Regions from separate parts of the Arthrobacter sp. UKPF54-2 genome, predicted to be linked through region 3. Evidence: riboswitches for the same ligand, from Rfam matches in the RefSeq annotation. Region 3 holds a riboswitch; each other region holds the start of a gene.

Region 1 (9,515 bases), 1.2 Mb from region 3:
GAGTTACTTGATACCGGTGATCTTGACCTTGGTCAGTTCCTGACGGTGGCCCTGGCGCTTCTTGTAACCGGTCTTGTTCTTGAACTTCTGGATAACGATCTTGGGACCACGGAGGTCTTCCAGGATCTCAGCCGTAACCGTTACCTTGGCCAGGTCCTTGGCTGCAGTCGTGACCTTGTCACCGTCCACCAGGAGCAGTGCGGGCAACTCAAAGGTGCTGCCGGCTCCACCGGGGACGCGGTTCAGGGTAACGAAGTCTCCAACGGAAACCTTCTCTTGGCGGCCGCCTGCGCGGACAATCGCGTACACCACTGGGGAACTCACTTCTCTCGACGTTTATTACTAGATTTGCGTGCGGAACCTGGTGCCAAAGTCTTTGGACCGGCTCACGCTGTGCCTCAACGCCGGTGGATTCCCCGGGGGAACCCATGAGCTATCCCGTGGAAAGTCCTGCCCGCAGTGCGGGTGAACAGTTCCTCAAGGTCATAACCCAAGTGTTGGCGTAAGCACCGAAGATCTAGACTACGCTAATTTTGCCTTCGGCCGCAAACGAGGCTGGTCCCGGCGGGTAGTGCGTGACGGACGCCACCCACTGTCCCCGAGGGGCAAAAGTGGTGGAATCGCAGCGACTTCCGGAACCGCGCCCCACCATCGTACCGGCCGCATCCCGCCGGGCCGCTCAGGCGTGCAACCTCGGCGCGTCGAAGAACTCCACCTCGTACCGGCAGGATTGCCCAAAGGCCAGGGCCATGGCGCTGCGCTCGGTCTCGGAACCCCGGCGGCCCGCTGCGTCCGTGTACCTGATCGCCTGCCGGGTCGACTCCGCGAAACCCTCGTCGGCGTAGTTGCGCAGCCAGTCCGCATAGGGGTGGCCCGCCGGGGCACCCGCACCAAGGAACTCCCGGTGCAACGTGGCGCCCACCTCCGCGTAAAGCCAGAAGCACGGCAGCGCCGCGGCCACCAGCACGCCGTAGCTGCCGGCAAGCGAGGCCGCGTGGAGGTGGTCCACGTACGCCTTGGTAACCGGTCCCGGCGTTGCCGCCACTGCCCGGCCGGCCAGCCAGTTCCGGTGCAGCTCGGACTCCACTTCGAGGCACTGCTGTGCCGAACGGGACCAGAACAGCTGTTCGGCTTCCGACGGCGCGAGGGCGGACGCGCGGGACAGCACCCGGGAGTAGCCGTTGAGGTACAGGGCGTCCTGGCCGAGGTAGTAGGCGAACTCCCGTTCCGGCAGGGAGCCATCCGCGAGGCCGCGGATGAAGTCCAGGGCGTAGATCGCGTCCAGCCCGACGCCGGCGTCCGCGTCGAGGACCGCGGCGAAGTCGCCCTCGCCGGCGAAGGCAGGCGCGGACGGTGAACCGACCTGCTTCAGGTGGTGGAAATGGTGCACCGGACCGTTGCCGCGTCCGACGTCGAGGCGACCGGCTTCGCGAAGCGCGCCCAGCAGCCACGGCTTCGCCTCGCGCAGCGATGCCTCCCAGTCCCCCGTCCGGGTTTGCACCGTGGCCAGCGCCGAGGACAGCGAGCAGCCGGTGCCGTGGCTGTTGCGGGTGGCGATCCGCTCGCCCGGCACCACCACCGTTTCCGCACCCAGCAGTCCCCCGGTGTTGACGAGCGCGTCCGGGCAGCCCGCATCGGCGTCGCCGTCGGCGCCGACGTCCTCGAGGTGGCCGCCCTTGACCAGGACGGTGGAGCCGGTCAGCGCCGCGAGCCGTTTGCCCTGGTCCAGCGCCGCGTCCCAGTCCGCGGCGGTCTCGTCGCCGAGCAGCATGGCCAGTTCGGCGAGGTTCGGGGTGAGGAGGTCCGCGAGCGGGAGCAGACCCTGCAGGGCCGTCTCCGCCGATTTCTGCAGCAGCCGGTCGCCGCTGGTGGCCACCATCACCGGGTCCAGGACCACGACGGCGGGGCGGACCCGCTCGAGCCAGGAACGGACGGCGTTGATCACCGCGGCGTCGCCGAGCATGCCGATCTTGACGGCGTCGATGGTGATGTCCTCGCTGATGGCGTCCAGCTGGGCGGTGAGAAAATCCGCCGGCGGGACGTGCACGGAGCGGACGCCCTGGGTGTTCTGGGCCGTCAGCGCGGTAATGGCCGCCATGCCGTAGCCGCCATGCGCGGCGATGCTCTTCAGGTCCGCGTGGATGCCGGCGCCGCCGGAGGGGTCGGAGCCCGCAATGGCGAGGACACGCGGAATCGGCGGCAGCCCGGGTTCTCCGGGTGCGGCGTCCGGGAAGGCGGACCGCAGGAGGGAGGTGGGCTGGGCCGGCGCCGCCGGCTCGGTGGAGGCCGGCTGGGTCGATGAAAACAAGAGACATCCCTTCGCCGGTGCTAACCGGACAGGTTCAACGGGTCTGGATCTCAGCCGGCTCGTTGCGCGGCACCCCGTGTCAGTCCCCCAGCCTAGCCGTCACTGCCCGGCCGCGCCCGCACCGCTGCGGTTGTTACCGGGACGCCCGTTAACGAACTCGCGGGTACCGTCCGGGCTGGACGCGATGGTGCGTCTGGCCCGGTCGGTACCCGCGGGTGGCGGCGTCTGCCCGGTGCTATAGCTCCGAGGCGGGCACGCCGACGCCTAGGATGATTGGCTCGCTGGCTGCCGGCTTGGCGGCCACCTTCGCCGGCTCCGGGGCCTTGGCTTCGTGGACCGATCCGGCGGCCGACGGAGCGGCCGCGCGCTGCTGCACGGACGTCTCGTTGGCGGCGCCCTGGGCGCGGCTGGCGCTCCGGTTCCGGCGTACTCTGCGCGGCGCCGTGGTGTCCGTGGCGGCGGCCTGCGCTACCGGTGCCTTGGCGGCTTCCTGGCGGACGGGTGTCTGCGCAGCGGGAGCCTTGGCGGCTTCCTGCCGGACGGGTGCCTGCGCAGCCGGTACCTTGGCCGCTTCCTGGCGGGCAGGTGCCTGCGGTTCGCGGGTGCGGGCACTCGGGGGCTGGATCCGTGCGGTCCGGGCACGTCCCCGGCCACGGGTGGCACGGGACGGCACCGGGGCGGCCGTTTCGGCTGCTTCCGCTGCAGGGGCCTGCGGTGCGGGCTCAGCTTCAGCTTCGGGTGCTTCCGCACCCTGTTCCGCTGCCGCCGGCTTGTTGGCCTCGGCGTCGCCCAGGTTGGCAAAGGCCTCGGTGAGCAGATCCAGGGTCAGCGCCGGCTGCTGCGCTTCCTCGGCGTGCTCGACGAAGGGCAGCGCAACTTGCTCGCCGCCGAACGTCAGCACGGCGGCCGGACGCCCGGCAGCTTCCTCGGTCGAGGCAACTTCCACGGCCGCGTCCAGCGCCGCCTGGCGGGTTTCGGCGTCGGGCGCTGCGGTTGCTTCGCCGTCGTGGAGGTGGGCGGCGTGCGCCGCGGCGGCGATGTTCGCCAGCGCTGCGCGGGTAGCCTCTGCCTTGGCGTGGCGCTCGGCCTCGGTGGGCTCCGGGTGCGCTGCAACGGGCGCGGACTGCTCGTCCGAGCCCTGGCCACCCCGGCCGCGGCGGCGCTTCCGTTCGGTACGCGCGGCGGGCTGGTGATCGGCGCGCGGGATGTGGTGTTCCGCGGCGACGGTGTTGGCGCGGCGGTGCTCGACGGGCTCGTCATGGGTGACGACGCCGCGGCCGGCGCAGGCTTCACACTGTTCGCCGAAGACTTCCAGCAGCCCGGTGCCCATCCGCTTGCGGGTCATCTGCACGAGCCCCAGCGAGGTCACCTCGGCCACCTGGTGCTTGGTCCGGTCGCGGCCCAGGCACTCCACCATGCGGCGCAGCACGAGGTCGCGGTTGGATTCGAGCACCATGTCGATGAAGTCGATCACGATGATGCCGCCGATGTCCCGGAGCCGGAGCTGCCGGACGACTTCCTCGGCCGCTTCCAGGTTGTTCTTGGTGACGGTTTCCTCGAGGTTGCCGCCGCTGCCGGTGAATTTACCGGTGTTGACGTCCACCACGGTCATGGCTTCGGTGCGGTCGATCACGAGCGAGCCGCCGGAGGGCAGGAAGACCTTGCGGTCCAGCGCCTTGTGGATCTGCTCGTCGATGCGCCAGGCCGCGAAGATGTCCGTGTCCTTGGTCCACTTCTCGAGCCGGCCCACCAGGTCCGGAGCCACGTAGGTGACGTAGGCCTCGATGGTGTCCCAGGCTTCCTCGCCCGAGACGATCAGCTTGGAGAAGTCCTCGTTGAAGACGTCGCGGACCACCTTGATGGTCAGGTCCGGTTCGCCGTAGAGCAACTCCGGGGCCAGAATCTTGGTGGACGTGGACTGGCTCTCGATGCCTTCCCACTGGGCGCGCAGACGGTTGATGTCATGCGTCAGCTCTTCCTCGGACGCGCCCTCGGCGGCGGTGCGGACGATCACGCCGGCGCTCTCCGGCAGGCGGTCCTTGAGGATCCGCTTGAGGCGGTTGCGTTCGACGTCGGGCAGCTTGCGGGAGATGCCGGTCATGGAGCCGCCGGGCACGTACACGAGGTACCGGCCGGGCAGGGAGATCTGGCTGGTCAGACGGGCGCCCTTGTGGCCGACGGGGTCCTTGGTGACCTGGACCAGCACGGAGTCGCCGGACTTGAGCGCGTTTTCGATCCGGCGCTGCTTGCCCTCGAGGTTGACGGCGTCCCAGTTGACCTCGCCGGCGTAGAGCACGGCGTTGCGGCCGCGTCCGATGTCGACGAACGCCGCTTCCATGGACGGCAGCACGTTCTGGACCTTGCCCAGGTAGACGTTCCCGATCAGGGAGTCCTGCTGGGTCTTGGAGACAAAATGCTCGGCCAGTACGCCGTCTTCGAGGACGCCGATCTGGATTCTGTCGTCGCGCTGGCGGACGATCATCTGGCGGTCCACGGATTCGCGGCGGGCCAGGAACTCGGCCTCGGTGATGACGGTACGGCGGCGGCCGGTGTCGCGGGATTCGCGGCGGCGCTGCTTCTTGGCCTCCAGGCGGGTGGAACCCTTGACGGAGGTCACGCGGTTGCTGGGCGGGGCCTCGCTGATTGCGCGCGGGGCACGGACGCGGGTGACCGTGTTGGGCGGATCGTCGTCCCCGCCGCCGGTCAGCTCGAGGTCCTGGTCACCGCGGCGGCGACGGCGGCGGCGGCGCGAGGTCACGCCGTCCTCGAGGGTGCCCTCGGTGTCCTCGCCGGACTCGGCGGCGCCGTCGGTTCCGCCATCGGCGTCGGTGTCAGCTTCGCCGGTGCGGCTGCGGCCGCGGCGTCCACGGCTGCGACGGCGGCGGCGGCTGCCGGCGTCGTCACCTTCGGCTTCTTCGTCCTCGTCTTCCGTTTCCTCGGCTGCGGCCGGGGCGGGGCGGACGACGGCGGTCAGGTCCGGGGCCTGGAAGATCATCGAGGTGACGGCGCCGGGCGCGAGGAACAGTGACGGGGCCTCGGAGGTGTCGGGGGTATCCGCAGCCGGGGTGGCGTCGGTTGCAACGTCGGCGGTTTCGGGAGCCGGCTCGGCGTCGGCCGGGGCGGCGTCCTCGGTCTCCTCGGCCACGGGGGCCGCCTTCTTGGCGCGGGAGGCGCGGCGGCGGACGGGCTTCTCCGGGGCTTCCTCCGCTGCGGGCTGCTCAGCGGCCGGGGCGTCAGCCGGTGCCTCTTCAGCTGCTGCAACCGGCTCGGCGGGTTCGGCTTCGGCTTCGATCTTTTTCCGCGACCGGCTCCGGCGGGCCGGGGCCTTGGCCGGCTCCGCGGCGGCGGGGTTGTCAGCGGCGGCTTCAGCGACGGCGTCGGACGTGCCGGCCGCTGCTTCGGTGCCGGCCGCGGCTTCCGCGTCCGCAGCGGGGGCGTGCGCAGGAAGGGCGTCCGCCTTGGGCGCGGCCTTGCGCCGGGTCCGGGTGGCCTTCTTCGGCGCCTCGATTGCTGCGGCGGTTTCCGTTGCTTCCTCGGTAACAGTTGCTTCGTCGTTACCGGCTACAAGCTGGTCATTATCCATATGTGGCGACACTCCTGCCCCTGATGTACCGCCACATCCGGCACCCGCGGGGGCAAATATTTGTCAACACCCGCAGGCATTGACAGAAGTCAATTGAGTACCCCCAGGTTCGCACCGGCAGTGGGGTGCGGCAGCCCTGGAAGGCCGGCGAGATTGTGCTGAACCCGTTGATCTGTACGTCACAACCAGGTGCCTTCCAATGGCATTGCGGGATAGGTCGGATCGAGGGACCCGAAGTATGCCCTGCTCATCATTGGCGGTCTTGAAAACAAAGTCGCCGGACTGAGACGCGAATGTGGATCATGTCCCAGCCACGTTCATTGTCTCACAAGAGCCGCCAAAGCCGGGCTAAGCGGGGCATCCGTACCGCGCCGCGCACCGAATCACTGGTGCCGGCACAACGCCCACCCCGATTCGTCCAGCCTGCGGCGATACAATCGGCCCAAGAGCACCCGACGCGAAGGATCGAGTTCCCATGCCCAGCATCTCCCACGCCCCGGACGACGTGACCGCCAGCGGGCACGCCGCCGCCGCGGCCGAGGCGGAGCGCCCCCAGCCGCCGATGACCCGCGACCGGCCTTTCGCTTGGCTCCTGCTGATCACCGGCGTCGTCGGCTGGCTGGCTTCCGGCACGCTGGTGCTGGAAAAGCTGGAGGTCCTGAAGGATCCCGGCCATGTCACGGTGTGCGACGTGAACCCGTGGATCTCGTGCGGCCAGGTGATGCAGACCTGGCAGAGCTCGCTCTTCGGCTTCCCCAACATGTTCATCGGGATCGTCGCGTTCGCTGTGATTATCACGACCGCCATGGGCCTCCTCGCCGGGGCCAGGTTCGCCCGCTGGTACTGGCTCGGGCTGCAGGCCGGTGTCACCCTGGGCTTCGCCTTTGTGGTGTGGCTCTGGTCGCAGGCGCTCTACTCCATCCACATTCTGTGCCCGTTCTGCATGATCGTGTGGGCCGCGATGATCCCGCTGTTCGTCTGGGTGACCGTCCGCAACGTCAGCCACGGCGTCATCCCGATGCCCTCCGCCGCCGCCCGCATCCTGGGAGACTCCGGCTGGATCCTCACGGCCCTGCTCTACGTCGCCGTGGTCGCCACCATCTTCTTCGCCTTCATCCAAGTCTTCGTCGGGACCTCCGGATACTGAGGGGATGGACCCGGTTAACCGCCGCGAGGTGACAGTTGAGGCCAATGTTCGCACGGACATTGGCCTTAACTGTCACCTCGCTGGGTGCTGCTGGTTCCTAGAACCAGATCTTGATCTCGCGCTCGGCGGACTCGGCCGAGTCGGAGCCGTGGACCAGGTTCTGCTGGACCTTGACGCCCCAGTCGCGGCCGAAGTCGCCGCGGATGGTGCCGGGCGCCGCCGTCGTCGGGTCGGTGGTGCCGGCGAGGGAACGGAAGCCCTCGATCACACGGTGGCCTTCGAAGATCGCGGCCACCACCGGCCCGCTGAGCATGAATTCGACCAGCGGCTCGTAGAACGGCTTGCCCACGTGCTCCTCGTAGTGCTGCTCGAGGAGTTCGCGGGTCGCGTTGACCTTCTTGAGTTCGGCCAGGGTGTAGCCCTTGGCTTCGATCCGGGCGATGATGCTGCCGGTCAGGTTGCGGGCGACGCCGTCGGGCTTGACCAGGACGAGGGTGCGCTCAATGCTCACAGCTGCTCCAATGTGGTTGGGGTGGGGTTCGGGACAAGTCTAATTGCTTTGGCCGTCGGGGTTCGCGGCGTCCCAGGCTGCCTGCTCGCGTTCGCGCTGGGCAGCCTCGCGGTCGATCCGGATGCCGGTCCGGATGCCGTACCACCAGGTGATGGCGAAGAGGCCGCCGACCACGTACATGGTGGGCTCCACAATGCCGGTGAGGATCAGCAGTATCTGCAGAATCCAGCCCAGGGCCACGCCCCAGGGCTTCGAGAGCACGGCGCAGGTCAGCACAAGCACCACACTTAGGCCGATGCCGACGCCGAACACCAGCAGCGGCGGCAGCTCCCCGCGGCGCAGCCCAAAGACCGCGAGGGTGCCGAAGAGCGCCACAAAGGCCTCCAGCAGCAGCACGGTCGAGGCGAACATGACCTTGGTGGAGCGGCGTTTCTTGGGCATGCCCGGGCGCCATTCGCGCTGGGCCTTGGTAAGTCTGGCCATGGTTACGCCTCGGGCTTTCCGAGCAGGATGCGCGCCTCGGCCACGAGCGTGATGGAGCCGGTGACAAGGATGCCGCCGGCCAGGTCCTCGTTGGACTCGGCCCGCTCCACCGCCCACTCAAGGGCGTCGTCGAGCTTCTCGGCGACGTGGATGTTGTCCTCGCCGAAGCCCAGGTCCAGGGCCAGCTCGGCGAGGTCCTCGGCCGGTACGGCGCGGGGCGAGTTGGACTGTGTGAAGCAGTACTCCGAGGCGAGGTCGCCCAAGGATTCCTTGAGCTGGCGGAGGATCTCCTCGGCGTCCTTTTCCTTCAGGACACCCACCACCACCACGAGTTTGCTGAAGCTGAAGGCCTCGTGGATGGCCTCGGCGGAAACGCGGATGCCTTCGGGGTTGTGCGCGGCGTCCACGATGATGGTCGGCGCGGTGCGGAGCACCTCCAGCCGGCCCGGGGAGTTGACGGAGGCGAAGGCTTCCTGCAGCACCTCGGCGTCGAGCGGCTTCTCGGCGCCGAAGAAAGCTTCCAGCGCGGCAATCGCGACGGCGGCGTTCTCGGCCTGGTGCGCCCCGTGCAGCGGGACCAGCAGGTCCTCGTAGCGGCCGGCGATGCCCTGGATGGTCACCATCTGGCCGCCGACGGCGACGTTGCGGGACTCGACGCCGAACTCCACGCCTTCGAAGCGGAACGGCACGTTGACTTCCTTGGCCTTCTCCAGCAGGACCTGGGCCGCGTCCACGGGCTGCGCCGCGCTGATCAGGAAGCCGCCGGGCTTGATGATGCCGGCTTTTTCGTAGGCGATCTCCTCGGTCGTCTCGCCCAGCAGCTCGGTGTGGTCCAGTGAGATCGGCGTGACCACGGCGACCTGACCGTCGCCGACGTTGGTCGCGTCGGTGATGCCGCCGAGGCCCACCTCGATCACGGCCACGTTGACCGGCTGGTCCGCGAAGACCGCGAAGCCCAGGATGGTCAGGCACTCGAAGTAGGTCAGCCGCGGCTGGCCGTCGGCCTCGAGCTCGCCGTCCACGATTTCCAGGTACGGGCGGATCTCGTCCCAGATCCGGACGAACGTCTCATCCGGCACCGGTTCGCCATCGATACTGATCCGTTCGGTGACTTTAGACAGGTGCGGGCTCGTGTACCGGCCCGTGCTCAGTCCGTGGGCGCGCAGCCCGGCCTCGATCATCCGCGCCGTGGAAGTCTTGCCGTTGGTGCCGGTGACGTGGATGATCGGGAACGCCTTGTTCGGCTCCCCCAGGATATCCATGGCCCGGTGCAGCGGCGCCAGCCGCGGCTCCATCTTGTTTTCCGGCGCCCGGCCCAGCAGCTCGGCGTAGACGCTCTCTACGGAAAATTCGTCGGTCATGGATTAGGCCTCTATCTTTTCGACGGTGATCTGCAGTTCGGTGCCGTCTCCGTTGGAGGACAAGCCGAGCTCCATCGTGAGGGTTTCGGTGACCACCAGGTTTTCGTGGGCTTTCACCGCGT
Region 2 (9,515 bases), 780 kb from region 3:
CCACGAGCGCGTCGATGTTCTCATCCACCTTGCGCACCAGCCGGATGGAGATGCCGCCGATTTCCGGGGCACCGACGTTCTTGGTGATCGCGAGTTCGAGTTCGGCCAGGTCGGCGGTCTCAAGGCCCAGCCGGGCCTTGAACTCGGCGAGGGTGGGCCGGGCGCCGATCCAGAACTCGCCCGAGCGGGAGTCGGCGTAGAACTGCTCGGTGTCGCGGCCGGCCAGCGGGCGGAAGTACAGCGTCGCATGGTGGTGGCCGCCGTCGTCGCCCGTGCCTTCATCGGCGGGTTCCAGGACGAGCACGGCGTCGGGCTCATGGTCCAGGCCCAGGCCGGTCAGGTGCGCGAACCCCGAGTGCGGGCGGAAGCGGTAGTCGCAGTCGTTGGAGCGGACTTTCAGCGGCCCGGCGGGAATGACCAGGCGTTCACCTTTGAACAGCTCGGAGATGGCCCGGCGGCGGGCGGCGGCGTGGCCTGCGACGGCGTCCAGTTCGGGCAACTCCGCCCGGGACGGTGCCCAGTTGCTGGCCATAAACGCCTTGAAGGCGTCGGAGCTGGGCCGCTGCGAGCGGTTGTTGACGCGCTCGTCGAGGGGCTGGGAAACGGAGACTTGGGTGTTATCGGCATCGTTCACCGTCCCATAGTCTCACCAGCGGCGCGGCTTAGGCCAACAAGCCGTCCCGGTGAATCTACTAGGCTGGGGAGGTGAGGATTGACCTGCATGCCCACTCGAATGTTTCCGACGGCACCCAAGCGCCCGCGGAGGTGATCGCGTCCGCTGCGGGAGCCGGTCTCGACGTCGTCGCCCTGACCGACCACGACTCCACCGACGGCTGGGCCGAAGCCGCCGCCGCCGCCCGGGAGCTCGCCGTGGCCCTGGTCCCCGGCATGGAGATCTCCTGCCGGACCCGCGAAGGCATCAGCGTCCACCTGCTCAGCTACCTGCACGACCCGGCCCACCCCGGACTGGTCGAGGAAATCACCAAATCCAAGGACGCCCGCTTCACCCGGGCCGAACGGATGGTCAGCCTGCTCGCCGAGGACTACCCGCTGAGCTGGGACGACGTGATCCACCACGTCGCCCCCGGCGCCACCCTGGGCCGGCCGCACATCGCCGACGCCCTGGTGGCCGCGGGCGTGGTCGAGGACCGCAGCGAGGCCTTCGAATCGATCCTGACCTCGCGCTCCCGCTACTGGGTGCAGCACTACGCGCCGGACCCGGCGTACGCCGTCGAACTGGTCCGCGACGCCGGCGGCGTGCCCGTGTTCGCGCACCCCGTCGCGTCTTCCCGCGGACGGATCGTGGGGGACCGCACCTACCGGGAAATGATCGACGCCGGCCTGGCCGGGCTGGAAATCGACCACCGGGACAACCCGGAGGAGGGCCGGATCTTCCTGCGCCGCCTCGCCGAACGGCACGGGCTGCTGGTCACCGGGTCCTCCGACTACCACGGGGCCGGGAAGCCGAACCTGCTGGGCGAGAACCTCACCGCGCCCGAGGTGCTGGCCCGGATCGAGGAGCTGGGCACCGGAACGTCCGTGGTGCGTTGATGGAGTGGATTGACCTTCAGCTCCTGGCCTCCGTGATCGTGACGCTGTTCGTAATCATGGACCCGCCCGGGACGGTGCCGATCTTTATGTCCCTGACGGCGCAGATGGATGCCCGGGACCGGAACATGTCGGCGCTGCAGGCCCTGCTTGTGGCCACCGGCGTGATCGTGACGTTCGCGATCTTCGGGCAGTCCATCCTGAACTACATGCACATTTCGCTCGCCGCGCTCCAGGGTGCCGGCGGCCTGCTGCTGGTGCTGATCGCGCTGCAGCTGCTGACCGGCTCCACCAGCGGCGAGGAGAACGCGGCCAAGTATAAGAACGTGGCGTTTGTGCCGCTCGGGACGCCGCTGATGGCCGGTCCCGGCGCGATCGTAGCGGTGATGGTCTTCGTCCAGCGCTCCAGCGGCATGGCGCAGTACCTTGCCGTCGGGCTCGGGATCGCCGTGACGCTCGCGTCCCTCTACCTGGCCATGCGCTTCGCCGGCGTGGTGCAGCGCGCCCTGGGGGAGAACGGCGTCGAACTGGTCACCCGGATCGCCGGCCTGCTGCTTTCGGCGATCGCGGTGCAGATGATCGCCGACGCGGTGCACGCGTTCGTCAAGAGCTGGACCTGACGAACGTGGCGTGCGGGCCGAGCCGGGCCGCCATCACGTCGACGGCGGCATGGTTCTGGTCCACGCAGACAAACTTCCGCCCGAGCTTCGCCGCGACGGCGCCGAGCGTGCCGGAACCGGCGAAGAAGTCCAGGCACCAGTCCCCGGGACGGCTGGACGCGGCGACCACCCGGCGGATCAGGCCCTCGGGCTTCTGCGTCGGGTAGCCGGTCTTCTCCTTGCCGGTGGGCGAGACGATGGTGTGCCACCACACGTCGGTGGGCAGCTTGCCGAGCTCCCGCTTGGCCGGGGTGACCAGCCCGGGCGCCATGTAGGGCTCACGGTCCACCTCGGCGCTGTCGAAGTGGTACTTCGTCGGGTTCTTCACATACACGAGGATGTTGTCGTGTTTGGTGGGCCAGCGGAACTTGGCGCGGGCGCCGTAGTCGTAGGCCCAGATAATCTCGTTGAGGAAACACTCGCGGCCGAAGATCGCATCCAGCATGACCTTGGCGTAGTGCACCTCGCGGTAGTCCAGGTGCAGGTACAGGGTGCCGTCGTCCGCGAGCAGCCGCCAGGCTTCCACGAGCCGGGGCTCCAAAAAGGACCAATAGTCGCTGAACGCGTCGTCGTACTTGTGCAGCGCGCCCTTGATGGTGTCGTAGGAGCGGCCCTTGAAGCCGACGCGGTCGCCCTCGCCCCCGGTGTTGAGCACCATTTTTGTTTCCTGGCGCTTCTGGACCCGGCCGGTGTTGAAGGGCGGATCCACGTAAATGAGTGTGAAGGCGCCGTCCGGCAGCGTCGGGAGGTATTCCGCGTTGTCCGCGTGTACCACCAGGTTGCTGCCGTCCGGCGCCCAGACGGTGTCAGCCATAAAGGGGATTAGGCCTCGGCGCTGCGTGCCGGGGCGCCGCCCTGGGCCTCACCGCTGACCACTTCACCGTTGCGGCGGCGGGTGCGGGTCCGCCGGCGTGCCCGGGTGGCCCGGTCGACCTCGGTCGGGGCGCTGGCCGTTGCGGCGGCCGGAGCCGTTGCCTCGGCGGGGCCGGTGGAGGTTTCCGCCTCGGGGGAACGACGACGGCGTCCGCCGTCGCGGCCGCCCTCGCGGGAGCCTTCACGGGAGCCCGAGCGGCCGCCTTCGCGGGAGCCCGAGCGGCCGCCGTCCCGGGAGCCGGAGCGTCCGGCGTCGCGCCCGCTGGAGCGGGTGTTCTTCTTGCCGGTCTCGCCGAGGTCCTCGAGGACTTCGGCGTCGACGCCGGCGAGGACCCGCTTGTCGCGGGGCAGACGGCCCTTGGTGCCCTCGGGGATGTCCAGTTCCTCGTACAGGTGCGGCGAGGAGGAGTAGGTTTCCACCGGCTCGGGCACGCTCAGGCCGAGGGCCTTGTTGATCAGGCCCCAGCGCGGCATGTCGTCCCAGTCGACGAAGGTCACGGCGGTGCCCTTGTTGCCGGCGCGGCCGGTGCGGCCCACGCGGTGCAGGTAGATCTTTTCGTCTTCGACGCACTGGTAGTTGATCACGTGCGTGACGTCGTCGACGTCGATGCCGCGGGCGGCGACGTCGGTGGCGACAAGGACATCGACCTTGTTGTTGCGGAAGGCCCGCAGCGCCTGCTCGCGGGCGCCCTGGCCGAGGTCGCCGTGGATGGCGGCGGCGGCGAAGCCGCGGTCCACGAGTTCCTCGGCGACCTTGGCGGCGGTGCGCTTGGTCTTGGTGAAGATGATGGTGCGGCCGCGGCCGCGGGCCTGAAGGATGCGCGAGACGACCTCGATCTTGTCCATGCTGTGGGCACGGTAGATGAGCTGGCGGATGTCGCGCTTGGTCAGGCCCTCGTCGTCGGGGTCCGCGGCCCGGATGTGGGTGGGCTGGCTCATGTAGCGGCGCGCCATCGCGATGACCGGGCCGGGCATGGTCGCGGAGAACAGCAGCGTCTGGCGGACCGCGGGGGTGCCGGCGATCAGGGTCTCGACGTCGGGCAGGAAGCCGAGGTCCAGCATCTCGTCGGCCTCGTCCAGGATGACCATCTTGACGTTTTTCAGCACCAGGTGCTTCTGCTTGTACAGGTCGATCAGGCGCCCGGGGGTGCCGACGACGACCTCGACGCCCTGCTGCAGCGCCTCGACCTGCGGCTCGTAGGCGCGGCCGCCGTAGATGGTGGTGATCCGGGCGTTGCGCTTGCGGGCTGCGGTCTGCAGGTCGCTGGCGACCTGCACGGCCAGCTCGCGTGTGGGCACGATGACGAGGGCCTGCGGCGCGCCGGGGGCGGGCAGCTTGTCGAAGCCGGCGTCGTCGCGGCCGATGACCCGCTGCAGGGCCGGAATGCCGAAGCCGAGGGTTTTGCCGGTACCGGTCTTGGCCTGGCCGATGATGTCGTGGCCGGACAGGGCGACGGGCAGCGTCATGGCCTGGATCGGGAACGGGTGGGTGATGCCGGCGTCGGCGAGGGACTCCACAATGTCGGCGCGGACGTTGTAGTCGGCAAACGACTTTTCCGCGATTTCGTGCGGCTTTTCGTCCGAGATGATGGTCTCTTCCGGCTCGATCGATTCCGTGCCGGATTCGTCGGTCAGAAGCTGGTGCGTGTGCAATTCACTCACAGGGGAGTTTCCTTATTCATTTGGGCTGCGCTGCTTGCTCAACGGGGCCGGCGCGGGGCCGTTCCGGAGCACGCTCAGACGCGCAGGCAAGTCCAGTGGAAGCCGATCGCGGGCTATCTGATGCTGGCACTGGGACCAGCGGGTGTGTCTCAAGATCGCGTAGGGGCGGGCTTGTTGAATTCGAAAAACATGGAAATCAACGACCGGGCATCCATTACTACCCCTCCAGTCTAGCCGTTCGCCGTTGCGAACCCCGACCGGGGACCGCGGTGCGGCGCGCCCGTGTGCCCCGCAGCGGCGCTTAGCCGGGACCGAACCGTGCCGGAACCGGGACCGGAAATCAGCCGACGAGCTCCAGCCGGACTTCCCGGGTGGCGATGTCCGAGGACACCACGCGCACCCGGACCTGGGTGCCGGACTCTAGCTCGCCGGGGCAGCGGGCGGTCACCGCGGGCTCGGCGATCTGCACGATCCCGGACGGGCCGTTCCCGTTCCCGTTTCCCTTGCCATTCCCGTTGCCGCCGGCGCCGTTCTTGGCCGGCTTCGAGCCGGAGATGACGACGGCGTCGAACTCCTGCCCGATGTGGTTGATCAGCAGGGCGGCCTCCACGGTGTCCAGCGAGAGCCGCTCCAGCTTGGCGGCCAGCTGGTCCGAGGACGCCATGATGGCCGGCAGCGAGGGGAGCGCCTCGCGGGCCCAGCCCGGGACCTCGGCGCCGTTGGACAGGGCCTCGCAGATGACCAGGACGAAGCGGTCGATCAGGCGGCGCAGCGGGGCGGTGGAGTGGGCGTACGCCGCGCCGATGGCAGACTGGATCGCGTCCTCGGGGACCTCGCCGTCGAATGGGGTGTAGCCGGCGCCGCGGAAGAGCATGCCGGCCGAGTGGACAATCGCCAGCTGCCGGGGATCCGTGGGGTCCAGGGTGCGCAGGTATTCCCCGTAGCTGATCTCCCCGTCCCACGGCTTGCCCAGCGCGCCGGTCTGGCGCCGGAAATGCCGCAGCGAACGTTCGTCCGGCGCGGGCATGGTGCGCAGGATCCCCACCTTGCCCCGCAGCATCAGCTCGGCCGCGGCCATGCCGGTCATCAGCGAGATCTGGGCGTTCCAGTCCTCCACCGGCAGCGGCGGGGCCGCGACAATCCGGTAGCCGCCGTCCGGCAGCTGCTCGATTTCCTGCTCCGGCATGTTCAGGCTGGCTCCGCCGCGCAAACGTTCAAGTTCCACCCGTTTGCTGCCGACTTCCTTCAGCAGTTGCAGCAGAGGTCCCGCAGTGCCGCCGTCGAGCTCGGCCTGCACCCCGTGGTAGCTGAGCCTGGCGCGGCTGCGGACCTGCGCCCGGCGCACCAGGACCGAGGACACCTCGGCGGCGGAATCGAGCTCGAACTCCCAGACGAAGGCCGCGCAAAGCTGGCCGGCCAGCAGGCTGCCGGCCGCCTCGCTGATGACCTCCGGATGCAGCGGGATCCGGCCCTCCGGCGTGTAGAAGGTCTGGCCGCGGCGGCGGGTTTCGGCGTCGAGCGCGCTGCCGGGGGCAACGAAGGAGGGGACGTCCGCGATAGCGTAGAAGACCTTGTACCCGTCGCCGGCGCGGTCAATGAAGAGGGCCTGGTCCAGGTCCGTCGAGGAGGCCGGATCAATGGTCACAAACTCCACGTGCGTCAGGTCCAGGGCCGGCAACTCGTGGCCCGCCACCGCGGCCTCGGCCTCGCGGAGCACCTCGTCCGGGAACGGGCCCGGCAGCTCCAGCGTGGTGCGCAGTGCGTTGAGCGCCTGGGCCAGTTGGTTCTGCTGCTGGCGCACGCTTGGGGTCAGGCGATGATGAGACACGAAAATCAGGTTAGCCCGATTTTGGCCATTAGTCTTGGAGCATGAGCACTTCCCCGGCCAGCCCCGTCCGCGACCAGCGTTTTCTCCGGGAGCTGCTGGGCGTGATGGCCTACGGGGAGCTCTCGGCCTTCGAGCGGCTGTCCTCCGACGCCCGGTACTCGCCCACGCTGCGTGACCGCGCCGTGCTGGGGAGCCTTGCCGTCACCGAGTTCCAGCACTACGAACTGGTCTGCGCGAAACTGGCGGAGCTCGGCGTCGACGCGGAGGAGGCCATGCTGCCGTTCCAGCCGTCCGTGGACCACTTCCATGAGCGCACCCGTCCCTCCGACTGGTACGAGTCGCTGATGAAGGCCTACGTGATCGACACCGTGTCCGCGGATTTCTACCGCCTGATTTCCGGCTACGTCGACGCCGGCACGGCCGCCCTGATCGAGCAGGTCCAGTCAGCCGAGGGCGCGACGGCGGTGCTGGGCGAACGGCTCAAGGCGGCGCTCGCGGATGATCCCCGGCTGGCTTCCCGGCTGGCCCTGTGGGCACGGCGCCTGCTGGGCGAGGCGCTCAGCCAGGCCCAGCGCGTCAGCGTGGACCACGCCCTCCTGGGCGGCCTGGCCGGCGTGGACGAGGCCGGGGCAGGGGAGCTGGTCCGCTCCCTGACTGCCGAGCTCGCCGCCGCCCACTCCCGCCGGATGTCCCAGCTGGGGCTCGCGGGCTAACTGGACGCGGCGTCGGCATCGGCGCCGGCGTCGAGCGCGGCGAGCAGCGCGCGTGCCGCCCCGGCGGGATCGTCGGCCTCGGTGATCGCCCGGACCACCACGACCCGGCGCGCGCCCGCCTCCACCACCTGCTCCACGTTGCCCAGGTCGATGCCGCCGATCGCAAACCACGGCACCACCCCGGCGACCCGGCCGCTGTCGCCGGCCTCGGCCCGTTCAATCGCCGCCGCGGCGTAGCGCACCAGGTCCAGCCCGACGGCGGCGCGGCCCGGCTTTGTGGGTGTGGCCCAGACCGGACCCACGCAGAAGTAGTCCAGTCCGCTCCGGCCCGGGGCCGCGGCGATGGCCGCGTCAACCTGCTCCGGGGTGTGCGTGGACATGCCGATCACGGTGCCCTTTCCCAGGAAATCCCGGGCCGCGGCGAAGGGAATGTCCTTCTGGCCAATGTGGAAGACCGGCGCCCCGGCCAGCGAGGCGAGGTCGGCGCGGTCGTTCACGGCCCAGAGCCGGCCGTGCCGCTGCGCTACGGAGTGCAGGACCTCCAGGAGTTCGAGCTCCTCGGCCGCCTCCAGCGACTTGTCCCGCAACTGGATGATGTCCACCCCGCCGGTGAAGGCGGCGTCGACGAAGTCTTCGAAGTCGCCGCGGCCCTTCCGGGCATCGGTGCACAGGTACAGGCGGGCGGTGGTGTGGACATCCTGGCTCATGCCCCAAGCCTAGTTCCTCTAAACTGGGCGGATACCGCGGGAGCCCGCGCGGGCCGTCACACGGCCGCCGGGCTGAGAGGGCGTCAGAGCCGACCGCTTGACCTGATCCGGCTAGTACCGGCGTAGGGAAGGAAACCCATGGACGCACCAGTCCCGCCATCGGCCGCCCCGGCGGACCCCTCAGCACATCGGTACGACGTCGCCGTAATCGGCGGCGGGGTGGTCGGCCACGGGATCGCCTGGGAAATTCGGCGCTCGGGCCGTTCCGTGGCCCTGATCGACGACGCCCCCGGCAGCGGGGCCAGCTGGGCGGCCGCCGGCATGCTGGCCCCCGTCAGCGAACTCCACTACCAGGAGGAAGCGCTCCTGGCGCTCATGCTGGAGGCCGCCCGGTTGTGGCCCGGCTTCGCAGCCGGCCTGGACGGCGGCACGGGGGCGGGCCAGGAAGGGGCGGGCGGCACCGGGTATCTCACGACGCCGACCCTCGCCGTCGGCGCGGACGCGGCGGACCGCCGGGCGCTCGCGGACCTGCGGGCGGTGCAGCAGGCCTGCGGCCTCGCCGTGGAGCCGCTGACCGTGCGCGAGGCGCGGGCCCGCGAGCCGCTGCTCAGCCCCGGGATCTCCTGCGCCCTCGACATACCCGCCGACCACCAGGTGGACCCGCGCCGGCTGCTCGCCAGGATCGGAGCGCTGCTGCGCGCGGACGGCCGGTTCGAGGCCGTGCCCCGCCGCGCCGCCGGGCTGCTCTGGGACGGCGGCCGCGTCGCCGGCGCCGGCCTCGAAGGCGGCGGGGAGATCCGCGCGGACGAGACCGTCGTGGCCAACGGGCTCGGGGCGGCCGAGCTGCAAGGCCTGCCCGGGGGACTGGCCCTGCCGCTGCGTCCGGTCTACGGGGACATCCTCCGGCTCCGCGTGCCGCCACGGCTCCGACCGCTGCTTCGCTCCACCGTGCGGGGACTGGTCCGGGGGGTGCCGGTGTACATCGTCCCCAGGGAGGACGGCACGGTCGTGATCGGCGCGACCCAGCGCGAGGACGCGCCCACGCAGTCCGGCGCGGTGTCCGCCGGCGGCGTCTACCAGCTGCTGCGCGACGCCCAGCAGCTGCTCCCCGCCGTCGCCGAACTCGAACTGCTTGAGGCCACGGCGCGGGCACGGCCGGGAACGCCTGACAACGCCCCGCTGCTGGGGCGCGTTGGCCGCGGCGGAACCGGGCAGGACATCGAGGGGCTGATCATCGCCACCGGGTTCTTCCGGCACGGCGTCCTGCTGACCCCTGTGGCCGCCGCGGTCTGCCGGGAGCTGCTGGACGGGCCGCCGGACCCGCGCTGGGCGGCTTTCCGCCCGGACCGCTTCTCCGCCCGACGGGATTCAGCACAGGACTTTTCACCGAAAGACAGGACAACAGCATGAACATCAGGCTCAACGGGGCACCGCACACCCTCGCCGACGGTGCCACGGTCAGCGCCCTCGTCAGCGGCGTCACCGGCCGGCCGCTGGCCGCTGACGGCCAGGCCACGGACGGCCG
Region 3 (9,515 bases):
GGTTGACACCGCGGCGCGCCAGGTCCAGTTCGCCCTGCTCCGCCAGCACGGGGGCCAGGAAGTCCACCAGGGCATGCACCACCTCGGCGGCCGGGGCGGGGGTGAAGGTTCCGAAGTCCAGCAGCTGCCCGCGCAGCCCGCAGTTGCTGGCCTGCCAGGCGGCCATCCGCAGCAGCAGCGTCGGCACCGGGGCGGGGTCGACGCCGTCGTCCCATTCCCGGGCCGCCGTCTCGACCAGCGCCCGCACCAGGACGGCGATCAGCGCCGCATCCTCGGCCCGCAGGCAGACGTCGGCGACCCGGACCTCCACGGTGGGGTGGTGCCGGCACAGCCGCGAATCGAAGTAGACCATCCCCTCGTCCATCAGCACGCCGGTGTCCACCAGCCGATTCACCACCCGGCGGTAAACCGGCAGGCTGCCGAAGATCATGGTGGGCCCGGACCCCGGCCAGCGGTTCCACGCCTGCGTCCGGTAGCTTTCGAACCCGGTCTCCGTGCCGTTCCAGTAGGGCGAGTTGGCGCTGAGTGCGATCAGCACGGCGAGCTTGTCCCGGATCCGGTCCAGCACCGCCACCGCCTCCTCCGGGGACTCCACAAACGTGTGGACGTGGAACCCGCAGGTCAGCTGCTCCTGCACGGTGAGGCCGAAACGCTTCTGCATAGTGGCGTAGCGCGGGTTGGGCGTGGTGTGCGTAACGGAGGCCAGCGGCGACGTGGCCAGGGCCGCCACCCGGGCGCCGTGCGCCCGGGCGGCCCGGTCGGTGAAAGCCCGGGCCTGCCGGATCTGCCGGAGCAGGGCGCCGTACTCCAGGCAGGGCAGCGTCTGGGTTTCGATCTGCTCCAGCTTGAGCTCGAAGCTGTACCCCGAATCGTCGTGGGCGGGCTCCGTGGCCGCGGCCGCCGCCGCCCCGGCGGCGGCCGGCTTCAGACCGCCCAGCAGCGCGTCGGCCAGCGCCAACGGGACCCCGGTGGCGGGATCCACGATCAGCAGTTCCTCCTCAACGCCAAAGGTGCGCATGGAACCATTGTCCGCCAGCACCTCCCCCGTCGCGCTACCCCCAACGGCCGGGCATCAGAGAGTTCAGTCCTGGAAGTACTCGATCTTGGCGCCGATCGTGTTGAGCCGTTCGGCCAGGTCCTCATAGCCGCGCTCGATCACGTAGATGTTGCGCAGCTCGGACACGCCGCGGGCCGCCAGCATGGCCAGCAGCAGGCAGGCCGCCGGGCGGAGGGCCGGCGGGCAGCCTACCTCGGCGGCCCGCCACTTGGTGGGCCCGTTGACGTAGATCCGGTGCGGATCCAGGAGCTGGACCTGGGCGCCGAGCTTGTTCAGCTCGGTCAGGTAGATGGCCCGGTTCTCGTAGACCCAGTCGTGGATCATGGTCTGGCCGTGGGCGTTGGCGGCGATCACGGCGAAGAACGGCAGGTTGTCGATGTTCAGCCCGGGGAAGGGCATCGGGTGGATCTTGTCCTCCGGCGCCCGCAGCTCCGAGGGCTGGGTGGTGACGTCCACCAGCCGGGTGCGGCCGTTCCGGGCGACGTATTCGGCGGACACCTCCAGCCGCTGGCCCATCTGCTCGAGCGTCGCGAGTTCGATCTCCATGAACTCGATCGGGACCCGGCGGATGGTGACCTCGGAGTTGGTCACGATGCCGGCGGTGATCAGGCTCATCGCCTCGATCGGGTCCTCCGACGGGAAGTACTCGATGTCGGCCTCGATCGACGGGCGGCCGACGATCTTCAGCGTGGTGGTGCCCACGCCGTCGATCTCCACGCCCAGCATCTGCAGGTAGAAGCAGAGGTCCTGGACCATGTAGTTCGGGCTGGCGTTGCGGATGATCGTGGTGCCGCGGCGGTGGGCGGCGGCCATGATGGCGTTCTCGGTGACGGTGTCGCCGCGTTCGCTCAGCACGAAGGAGCGGTCGTGGCCGTCCGAGGGCGGCGCCTGCACGCTGTAGAAGCCCGATTTCGCGTCCACGCTGAGGCCGAACTGGCGCAGGGCCTGCATGTGCGGCTCCACGGTACGGGTGCCGAGGTCGCAGCCGCCGGCGTAGGGCAGCCGGTATTCGGTGGACTCATCGAGCAGCGGGCCCAGGAGCATGATGACGCTCCGGGTGCGGCGGGCCGCCTCGACGTCCATCGAGTCCAGGTCCAGCACGGCCGGGCGGCGGATCTGCAGGTCGTTGGCGTTGAGCCAGGTGCATTCGACGCCGATGCTGGTCAGGACCTCGACGATCCGGTTGACCTCCTCGATCCGGGCCAGCCGGCGCAGCACCGTGGTGCCGCGGTTGATCAGGCTGGCGCAGAGCAGCGCGACGCCGGCGTTTTTGCTGCTGTTCACGTCCACGGCACCGGAGAGCGTGCGGCCGCCCTCCACCCGGAGGTGCGTCATGGCGGGCCGGCCCACCTTGACGATGGTGCGGCCGAAGATCGATTCGAGCCGCTGGATCATTTTCAGGCTCAGGTTCTGCTTGCCCTGCTCCATCCGGGCGATGGCGCTCTGGCTGGTTCCCAGCTCGGCGGCGAGCTGTCCCTGGGTCCAGCCTTTCTCGCCGCGGGCATCCCGGAGCACGGCGCCAACGTATTCTGCAGTCTGTTGAGTCATATCCAACAAATATCACGGATGAGCTATTGGACCTCTTCTGGCCGCGCGAATAGCAGTCAATCTCACAAAATATTCACCTCGTGCGATATATCGACTCCCATGCCCGGATCCGGGGCCGGCCGGGCGGCTACTGCTGACCCAGGAACACCATGTTCCAGGTGCCGGCCGCGATCGCCGTGGCCACCGCGGCGGCGGCGATCAGCACGCCCCCGAGCAGCACCCAGACGTCCAGCCGGCTGAACGTCGCCTTCCGCGCCCAGGTCCGCTGTGCGCCGCCGAAACCCCGCGCTTCCATGGTCACCGCGAGCCGGGAGGCGCGGCGGACCGCTTGGACCAGCAGCCCGAAGCTCTGCCCCAGCGTGGCCTTCAGCCGCTGCACGGGGTTTCCGTGCGAGCCCACCCCGCGGGCGCGGCGGGCCATGCCGATGGTCTGCCATTCCTCGGCCATCAGCCCCACCAGCCGCAGCGCGGCCAGGGTGCCCAAGACAAAGCGGTGCGGCAGTTTCGCCTGCTGCGCCAGGGCGTCGGCCAAATCTGTCGGGTCCGTGCAGCTCATCAGCAGGACGGCGGGCAGGGCGATCGCGAGGCCGCGCAGCAGGAACCCGATCCCGAGCTGCAGTGAACCCTCGCTGATGGACCAGACGCCGACGTCGAGCAGTGTCCGCCCGTGGTCTGCCGCCAGGATCGCGGTGCTCCAGCCGCCCACGGCCGCGGCGAGGATCAGCGGCCAGCCGCGCTGCCAGAGCAGGGCCAGCGTCAGCCCGGCGAGCGGGAACAGCAGGAGCTCGAAGGCGAGCGCCAGGGACGCGGAGACCCAGTCGATGGACAGCGCCAGCGCCACGGTGATGAGCAGGACGCCGGAGAACTTGGCCAGCGGGTTGGCGCGGGTGAGCAGGGCCTGGTTGCCGCGCAGGGTCAGGGTGTCCCTCACGGCGCAGCCACCCCCGGGGCCGCCCGGCCGGGCAGTCCGGGCTGCGGGGCGCCGAGGGCGAGTTCGGCGCCGCCAAGGACCTGGCTGAATTCGGCGTCGTGGGTCACGGAGACCACGGCCGTGCCGGCGTCGAGCAGCTCGGAAAGAAAGGAGGCCAGCTCGGCCCACGTGTTGGCGTCCTGGCCGAAGGTGGGTTCGTCCAGCACCAGCACCTGCGGGTGCGCGGCGAGCACGGTGGCCACCGAGAGCCGACGTTTTTCGCCACCGGAGAGCGTGTAGGGGTTGGCGTCCACGAGGTCGCGCAGCCGCAGGCGCTCCAGCAGTTCGTCCACCCGCTCTTCGCCGCGGCCCAGATGGCGGGGGCCGAACATCAGTTCGTCCAGCACCCGGCCGGTGACGAACTGGTGCTCGGGTTCCTGGAACACCGTGCCGATCCTGGCGATCAGTTGCTGGGCCTTCCACTTGTACGGATCAATGCCGGCGCCGGCGCTCAGCCCGGTGGTGGCGGAGACGGCCCCCGCAACCGGCGCCAGCAGCCCGGCCAGGGTCAGGGCGAACGTCGATTTGCCTGAGCCGTTGGGGCCGGTGATGGTCAGGGCCTGCCCGGCCCGGACCTGGGCCGTGATCCCGGACTGCACCGGTTGCGGCGGGACGGTCCGGAAGCCCCCGCGCAGGCCGGCGCGGCGGGGCCGTTCGCGGGAGACGGCCAGTTTCTCGGCGGCGAGCAGCAGCTGCCCGGCATTTGAGCCCGCCGGGCCGCCACCGCGGGTGCCCGCGCTGCGCGCCCGCGTGGCCGGGACGTGGCCGGGCACCCAGACGCCGGCGGCGATGAGCAGGTCCCGCGCCTGCTCCAGGACCTGGTCGGGCGGCCCGTCCAAGAGCACGGCGGAGTCCGCGGCGGACCCCGGCTGCAGCACAACGATGCGGTCCACGAGGTCTTTCCAGACGGCGACGCGGTGTTCCACCACCACCAGCGTGGCCCCGGTCTTGTCCAGGCAGCGCCCCACGGCGTCGCGGACCTCCAGGACACCGGCGGGGTCGAGGTTGGCGGTGGGTTCGTCCAGCAGCAGCAGCCCGGGCCTCATCGCGAGGATGCCGGCGAGCGCCAGCCGCTGTTTCTGGCCGCCGGAGAGCGCCGACGTCGGGTGCTCCAACGGAAGCCCGCCGAGCCCGACGTCGTCGAGCGCTTCCGCCACCCGCCGCCAGATCTCCGCCGGGGGAACGGCAAGGTTCTCGGCCCCGAAGGCGACGTCGTCGCCGACCCGGGAGAGCACCACCTGGGTTTCCGGGTCCTGCTGCACCAGGCCGGCCCGTCCGCGCGCGGCCCGGGGCGGGACACCGTCGATCAGCAGGCTGCCGGTCTCGTCGGCGTCGTCCGCGTCGGCGGAAGCGGCTGCGGACGGGCCGGGCCCCTCCCCCAGCACCCCGGCCAGGGCGTACAGCAGCGTGGACTTGCCGGCGCCGGAGGGGCCCAGCAGCAGCACACGCTCTCCCGGGCGGATCTCCAGGTCCAGTCCGCTGACGGCGGGCCGGGGCCGGCCGGCGTGCCGCCAGCCCCAGCCGCGGGCGGTGACCGCGGCTGGGCGGCCGGCGTCGAGGGATGTCATGCGTGTGCGGGCATCAGGAGAACACGGGTTCCGATGCCGCCTTGCGGGACGCGAACGAGGCGAGCACCCCGGTCTTGGCGAGCCCGCGGGTGGCCAGCCAGGACAGTCCGCCGGCGATCACGGCACCGGAGACGGCGCAGAAGACGATGTAGGCGGCCTTGTCACCGGCCTCGTAGGCGATGTTCCAGCCCCAGGGCAGGAAGGAGTCGTTGAGGCCGCAGAACAGGCCCGCGCCGGCGCCGGCCAGCAGGGACACCGGCAGGTTGAACCGCTTGTAGAGGAAGGCGGCGAAGATCAGTTCAGCGCCGAGGCCCTGGACGAAGCCGGAGAACAGCACGGACGCGCCGTACTGCGAGCCCATGATCAGCTCGCCCGTGGCGGCCACGGTCTCGCAGAACAGCGCGGCCCCCGGCTTGCGGATGACCAGCATGCCGAGCACCGCCGGGATCATCCAGCCGCCGGCGTAGAGCCCGGTCAGCGGCGGGTAGACCGCGTTGAGCGGCACGGCTACGAGGTTGGAGCCCTGGGACCAGGCCCAGAAGATCACGCCGCCGGCAACGGCGATCAACGCTGCCAGCACAATGTCGACCACACGCCAGTGGTATTTGCCGGTGGCCAGTGTCTGCTTCGCAGAAATATCAGTCATATCGTCCTCCTGAGGTACAGGAGGGGAGGGTGGTCCGGCTGAGCGCGGCTTCCGCCGTGGTGCCGGGCACCCTGAGAACTCGACTCCCTTGCGCCGGTACTAACCGGATCAGGTTCGAGGGTCTGCGGCTGTCCGCACTCTCAGCGCCCACCTGTGGATCCCCGGACTGCTCCGGATTGCCGACGGCGGCGCTCCCCTGTCGTATTTAAAATCGCCCTTGTGGGCTGGGCCAGTTTACACCCGGTAAGGCTTGCGCAGCGGCAGAACGTAACGGAAGCTGAGTCCCATGAGCGACGCACCAGCGCCTTCCCCCGACTACGACCCGGACTCCGCGGATCCGCAGCCGCCGGGAGCCCTGGCCGCGCTCATCGGCCGGATCCTGACGGAAATCGACGAACTGCAGTTCGAATCCTTCAGCAAGGATGACGCGCTTGAGCTCGGGTTCCTGCTGGTGGAACTCGGCCGGCAGCGTTCCCACCCCATCGCCATCGACATCACCAAGGGTGAGCAGGTGCTCTTCCACGCGGCCCTCGAGGGCGCCACCCCTGACAACGAGCGCTGGATCAGGGCCAAGCAGCGCACGGCCTCGCGGTATGAGGTCCCGTCGCTGCTGGTGGGCCTGCGTGCCCGGGCTGCCGGGCGCAGGATCGAGGACAACGCCTGGTTCGACCAGCAGGAGTTCGCCGCCCACGGAGGCTCGTTCCCCATCTACCTGCGCGGAACCGGGGCGGTGGGCACGGTCACGGTCTCGGGGCTGCCGCAGAAGGCCGACCACGAGCTGGTGGTCGAGGCCCTGACCGAATTCCTCGGCGGCCGGGGCGCCAGGGGAGGCTAGGCTAGGGGAAGCCCTGTTCCCTCCCGCAAGGAGTACGACGCATGAACATCTTCATCAAACTGCTTGGCACCGGCATCAGCCTCGTCGCCGGTTTCGTCGGCACCAAGGTGGTTGACACCGTCTGGGAAAAGACCACCGGCAACAAGCCGCCCAAGGGCCACGACGACGACGTTCCCACCACGCTGCGCCAGGCCCTGACCTTCGCCCTGATTTCGGCCTCGGTCAGCGCCATCATCCAGGTCCTCGCCAACCGCGGCACGCAGCGCGCGATCACCCGCTTCGCGAAGACCCAGGATCTGGTCTAAGCCGCCTCGTAGAGAGCCGCGTGTCCCGGCGGCGGCGTCACTCGACGTCGTCGTCGGTGAACCCGCTCTTCCCGGCCGCCTGCTGCACCACGGCCTCCAGCTCGTCCGCGCTGAGCAGCTCCGGGTGCAGGTGTTTGGTGCGGTAGCCGGCCCGTCCCACCATGTGGGCCGAGACCGGCACCGTCAGCAGCTGGAAGATCCACGCCACCACCAGCACCGGCCACACCCACCAGGTGCGCAGCTGCAGCCCCACGGCGCAGAGCAGCAGGAACAGCCCCAGCACCTGCGGCTTGGTCGCGGCGTGCATCCGGCTCATCAGGTCCGGGAATCGCAGCAGGCCGATCGCCGCGCCGAGGGACATCACCGCCCCGAGCACCATAAACACGGCCGAGACGGCGTCGATCACGGCGTCGGCGGGGAACGTCTCAGGATTCATTGGGCTGCTTCCTCCGGTCCGCCACAAAACGGGCCACCGTCACCGAGCCCACAAAGCCGATGATCGAGATGGCCACCAGGAGCATCAGGTTGTTCAGGTGCCGGTTCACGGCCATGTCGATGCACAGCGCCGCGCCGAGGATGGCGAGCAGCACGTCGGCGGCGAGCACCCGGTCCAGGAGCGAGGGTCCGCGCGCGATGCGGATGATCGCCCCGCCGGCGGCGAGGGACAGCACGACGGCGGTAATGGCCAGGACCAGGGGCATCATGCGCCCACCTCCTGTTTCAGGGCGGAGAGTTCGGCCTTGGTGCCCATGATCCGGATCAGACCGGCCTCCGTGTCGCGGACTTCCTTGCGGACCTTGGCGGCATCCTCGGCGTCGCGGACGTTGATGCCGTGGATGTACAGCGTGGACGTCGACCGGTCCACCTCCACCACCAGCGACCCCGGGATCAGTGAGATGACATGCCCGGTGGCGGTCACCAGCAGGTCGGAGTGGCTCCGGAGCGGGACAGCGACGACGGCGCTGATCACCCGCGGGCCCCGGGCCAGGGCCAGGAACAGGACCTGGAAGCTGGCCGCCACCACCTTGGCAAGGAACACCAGGGCGAACGGCACGGCACGCAGCACGTTGAAGCGGCCGCCCAGTTCCACCGGGGGCAGGTAGAACACCCGCGCCACCACGACGGCGATCAGGGCGCCGAAAAGCAGGTTGCCGGCACTGAAGTCCTGCCAGAGGGCGCCCCAGACGATGACGAGCCAGACCAGCAGTGGCAGCTCCTGGCGCAGCGAGACCCGCTTGCGCGTCATGGTGCCCCCTCCTGCCGCTGCTGCGCGATCACCGGCACCGGGGCCTCGTCACCCAGCACGGCCTGGATGTAGGAGGACCGGTCCAGCATCTCGGAGGCCGATTGCCCGGCGACCCGGAACAGCGGCCCGGCGAAGACCGTCAACGCCACCCCCAGCAGCACCAGGGCAAGCGTGGAGCCCACCATGGTGCGGGGCAGCAGGGTCACGTTCTGCTGGCCGGCGCGGTCGCCGGTGGCCTGGTCCCCGGGGGCCGCGAGCAGCACGGGATCCGGGTGTTCGGCGTCCTCGGGCTCGCGCCAGAACGCACGGTTCCAGACTCTGGCGACGGCCAGCAGGGTCAGCAGGCTGGTCAGCACGCCGCCGGCCACGAGGGCGTAGGCCAGCGGGGTCCCCAGGGCAACACCGGCCTGCAGCAGGCCCAGCTTGCCGAGGAAGCCGGAGAGCGGCGGGATGCCGGCCAGGTTCATGGCCGGCACAAAGAACAGCACGGCCAGCAGCGGCGAGAGTTTGGCCAGGCCGGCGATCCGGTCCACCGAGGAACTCCCGGCGCGGCGCTCGATCAGGCCGGTCACAAGGAACAGGCTGGTCTGGATGGTGATGTGGTGCGCCACGTAAAACACCGCAGCCCCGAGCCCCGCGACCGAGGACATGGCCAGACCGAACACCATGTAGCCGATATGGCTGACCAGGGTGAAGGAGAGCAACCGTTTGATGTCACTCTGCGCCAGGGCGCCCAGGATGCCCACCACCATGGTCAGCAGCGCCGCGACCATTAGCGGGGTATTGAAGGTGTCCCCGGGAAAAAGCAGGGTCTCGGTGCGGACGATCGCGTAGACACCCACCTTGGTGAGCAGCCCGGCGAACACGGCGGTGACCGGGGCCGGCGCCGTCGGATACGAGTCGGGGAGCCAGAAACTCAGCGGGAACACGGCGGCCTTGATGCCGAATGCCACGAGCAGCAGCACGTGCAGGAGATTTCGGGTCCCCTGGTCCAGGTCGGCGAGCTTGATGGCGAGGTCCGCCATGTTGATGGTGCCGGTGGCGCCGTAGATCATGGCGATCGCGATCAGGAAGAGCACGGAGGAGACCACCGAGACCACCACGTAGGTCACGCCGGCGCGGATCCTGGGTCCCGTCCCACCGAGGGTCATCAGCACGTAACTGGCGGTCAGCAGGATCTCGAAGCCCACATAGAGATTGAAGAGATCGCCGGAGAGGAAGGCGTTGGACACGCCCGCGACGAGGATCAGGTAGGTGGGGTGGAAGATCGACACGGGGGCGTCGCTGTCCCCGTCGGCCATGCCCTGGCCGGTGGCGTAGACCAGCACGGCGAGGCTGAC

Evidence for each region. Region 3 has a riboswitch for thiamine pyrophosphate ahead of E7Y32_RS06510 (ECF transporter S component). Riboswitches for the same ligand answer to the same signal wherever they lie in the genome.
Region 1: it holds a riboswitch for thiamine pyrophosphate, as region 3 does, so the genes downstream of both, E7Y32_RS12315 (bifunctional hydroxymethylpyrimidine kinase/phosphomethylpyrimidine kinase) here and E7Y32_RS06510 (ECF transporter S component) in region 3, are expected to answer to the same signal.
Region 2: it holds a riboswitch for thiamine pyrophosphate, as region 3 does, so the genes downstream of both, thiO (glycine oxidase ThiO) here and E7Y32_RS06510 (ECF transporter S component) in region 3, are expected to answer to the same signal.

What each region holds. Positions count from the first base shown of each region.
Region 1 covers NZ_CP040174.1:2,660,634-2,670,148, reverse strand. The annotation lists gene rplU (50S ribosomal protein L21) at 4-312, opposite strand; gene E7Y32_RS12315 (bifunctional hydroxymethylpyrimidine kinase/phosphomethylpyrimidine kinase) at 680-2,245, opposite strand; TPP riboswitch at 2,298-2,395, opposite strand; gene E7Y32_RS12310 (Rne/Rng family ribonuclease) at 2,544-5,891, opposite strand; gene E7Y32_RS12305 (vitamin K epoxide reductase family protein) at 6,367-7,038, shown strand; gene ndk (nucleoside-diphosphate kinase) at 7,136-7,549, opposite strand; gene E7Y32_RS12295 (DUF4233 domain-containing protein) at 7,589-8,032, opposite strand; gene E7Y32_RS12290 (folylpolyglutamate synthase/dihydrofolate synthase family protein) at 8,035-9,393, opposite strand; gene ileS (isoleucine--tRNA ligase) at 9,397-9,515, opposite strand, start outside.
Region 2 covers NZ_CP040174.1:2,215,121-2,224,635, forward strand. The annotation lists gene E7Y32_RS10230 (aminopeptidase P family protein) at 1-634, opposite strand, end outside; gene E7Y32_RS10235 (PHP domain-containing protein) at 706-1,551, shown strand; gene E7Y32_RS10240 (MarC family protein) at 1,560-2,168, shown strand; gene E7Y32_RS10245 (site-specific DNA-methyltransferase) at 2,152-3,021, opposite strand; gene E7Y32_RS10250 (DEAD/DEAH box helicase) at 3,030-4,742, opposite strand; gene E7Y32_RS10255 (RNB domain-containing ribonuclease) at 5,083-6,570, opposite strand; gene E7Y32_RS10260 (ferritin-like fold-containing protein) at 6,612-7,283, shown strand; gene thiE (thiamine phosphate synthase) at 7,280-7,990, opposite strand; TPP riboswitch at 8,017-8,137, shown strand; gene thiO (glycine oxidase ThiO) at 8,129-9,400, shown strand; gene thiS (sulfur carrier protein ThiS) at 9,397-9,515, shown strand, end outside.
Region 3 covers NZ_CP040174.1:1,435,567-1,445,081, reverse strand. The annotation lists gene E7Y32_RS06530 (glutamate--cysteine ligase) at 1-1,018, opposite strand, end outside; gene E7Y32_RS06525 (UDP-N-acetylglucosamine 1-carboxyvinyltransferase) at 1,082-2,605, opposite strand; gene E7Y32_RS06520 (energy-coupling factor transporter transmembrane protein EcfT) at 2,733-3,536, opposite strand; gene E7Y32_RS06515 (ABC transporter ATP-binding protein) at 3,533-5,143, opposite strand; gene E7Y32_RS06510 (ECF transporter S component) at 5,157-5,789, opposite strand; TPP riboswitch at 5,857-5,997, opposite strand; gene E7Y32_RS06505 (heme-degrading domain-containing protein) at 6,076-6,624, shown strand; gene E7Y32_RS06500 (DUF4235 domain-containing protein) at 6,666-6,929, shown strand; gene mnhG (monovalent cation/H(+) antiporter subunit G) at 6,967-7,365, opposite strand; gene E7Y32_RS06490 (monovalent cation/H+ antiporter complex subunit F) at 7,355-7,633, opposite strand; gene E7Y32_RS06485 (Na+/H+ antiporter subunit E) at 7,630-8,175, opposite strand; gene E7Y32_RS06480 (Na+/H+ antiporter subunit D) at 8,172-9,515, opposite strand, start outside.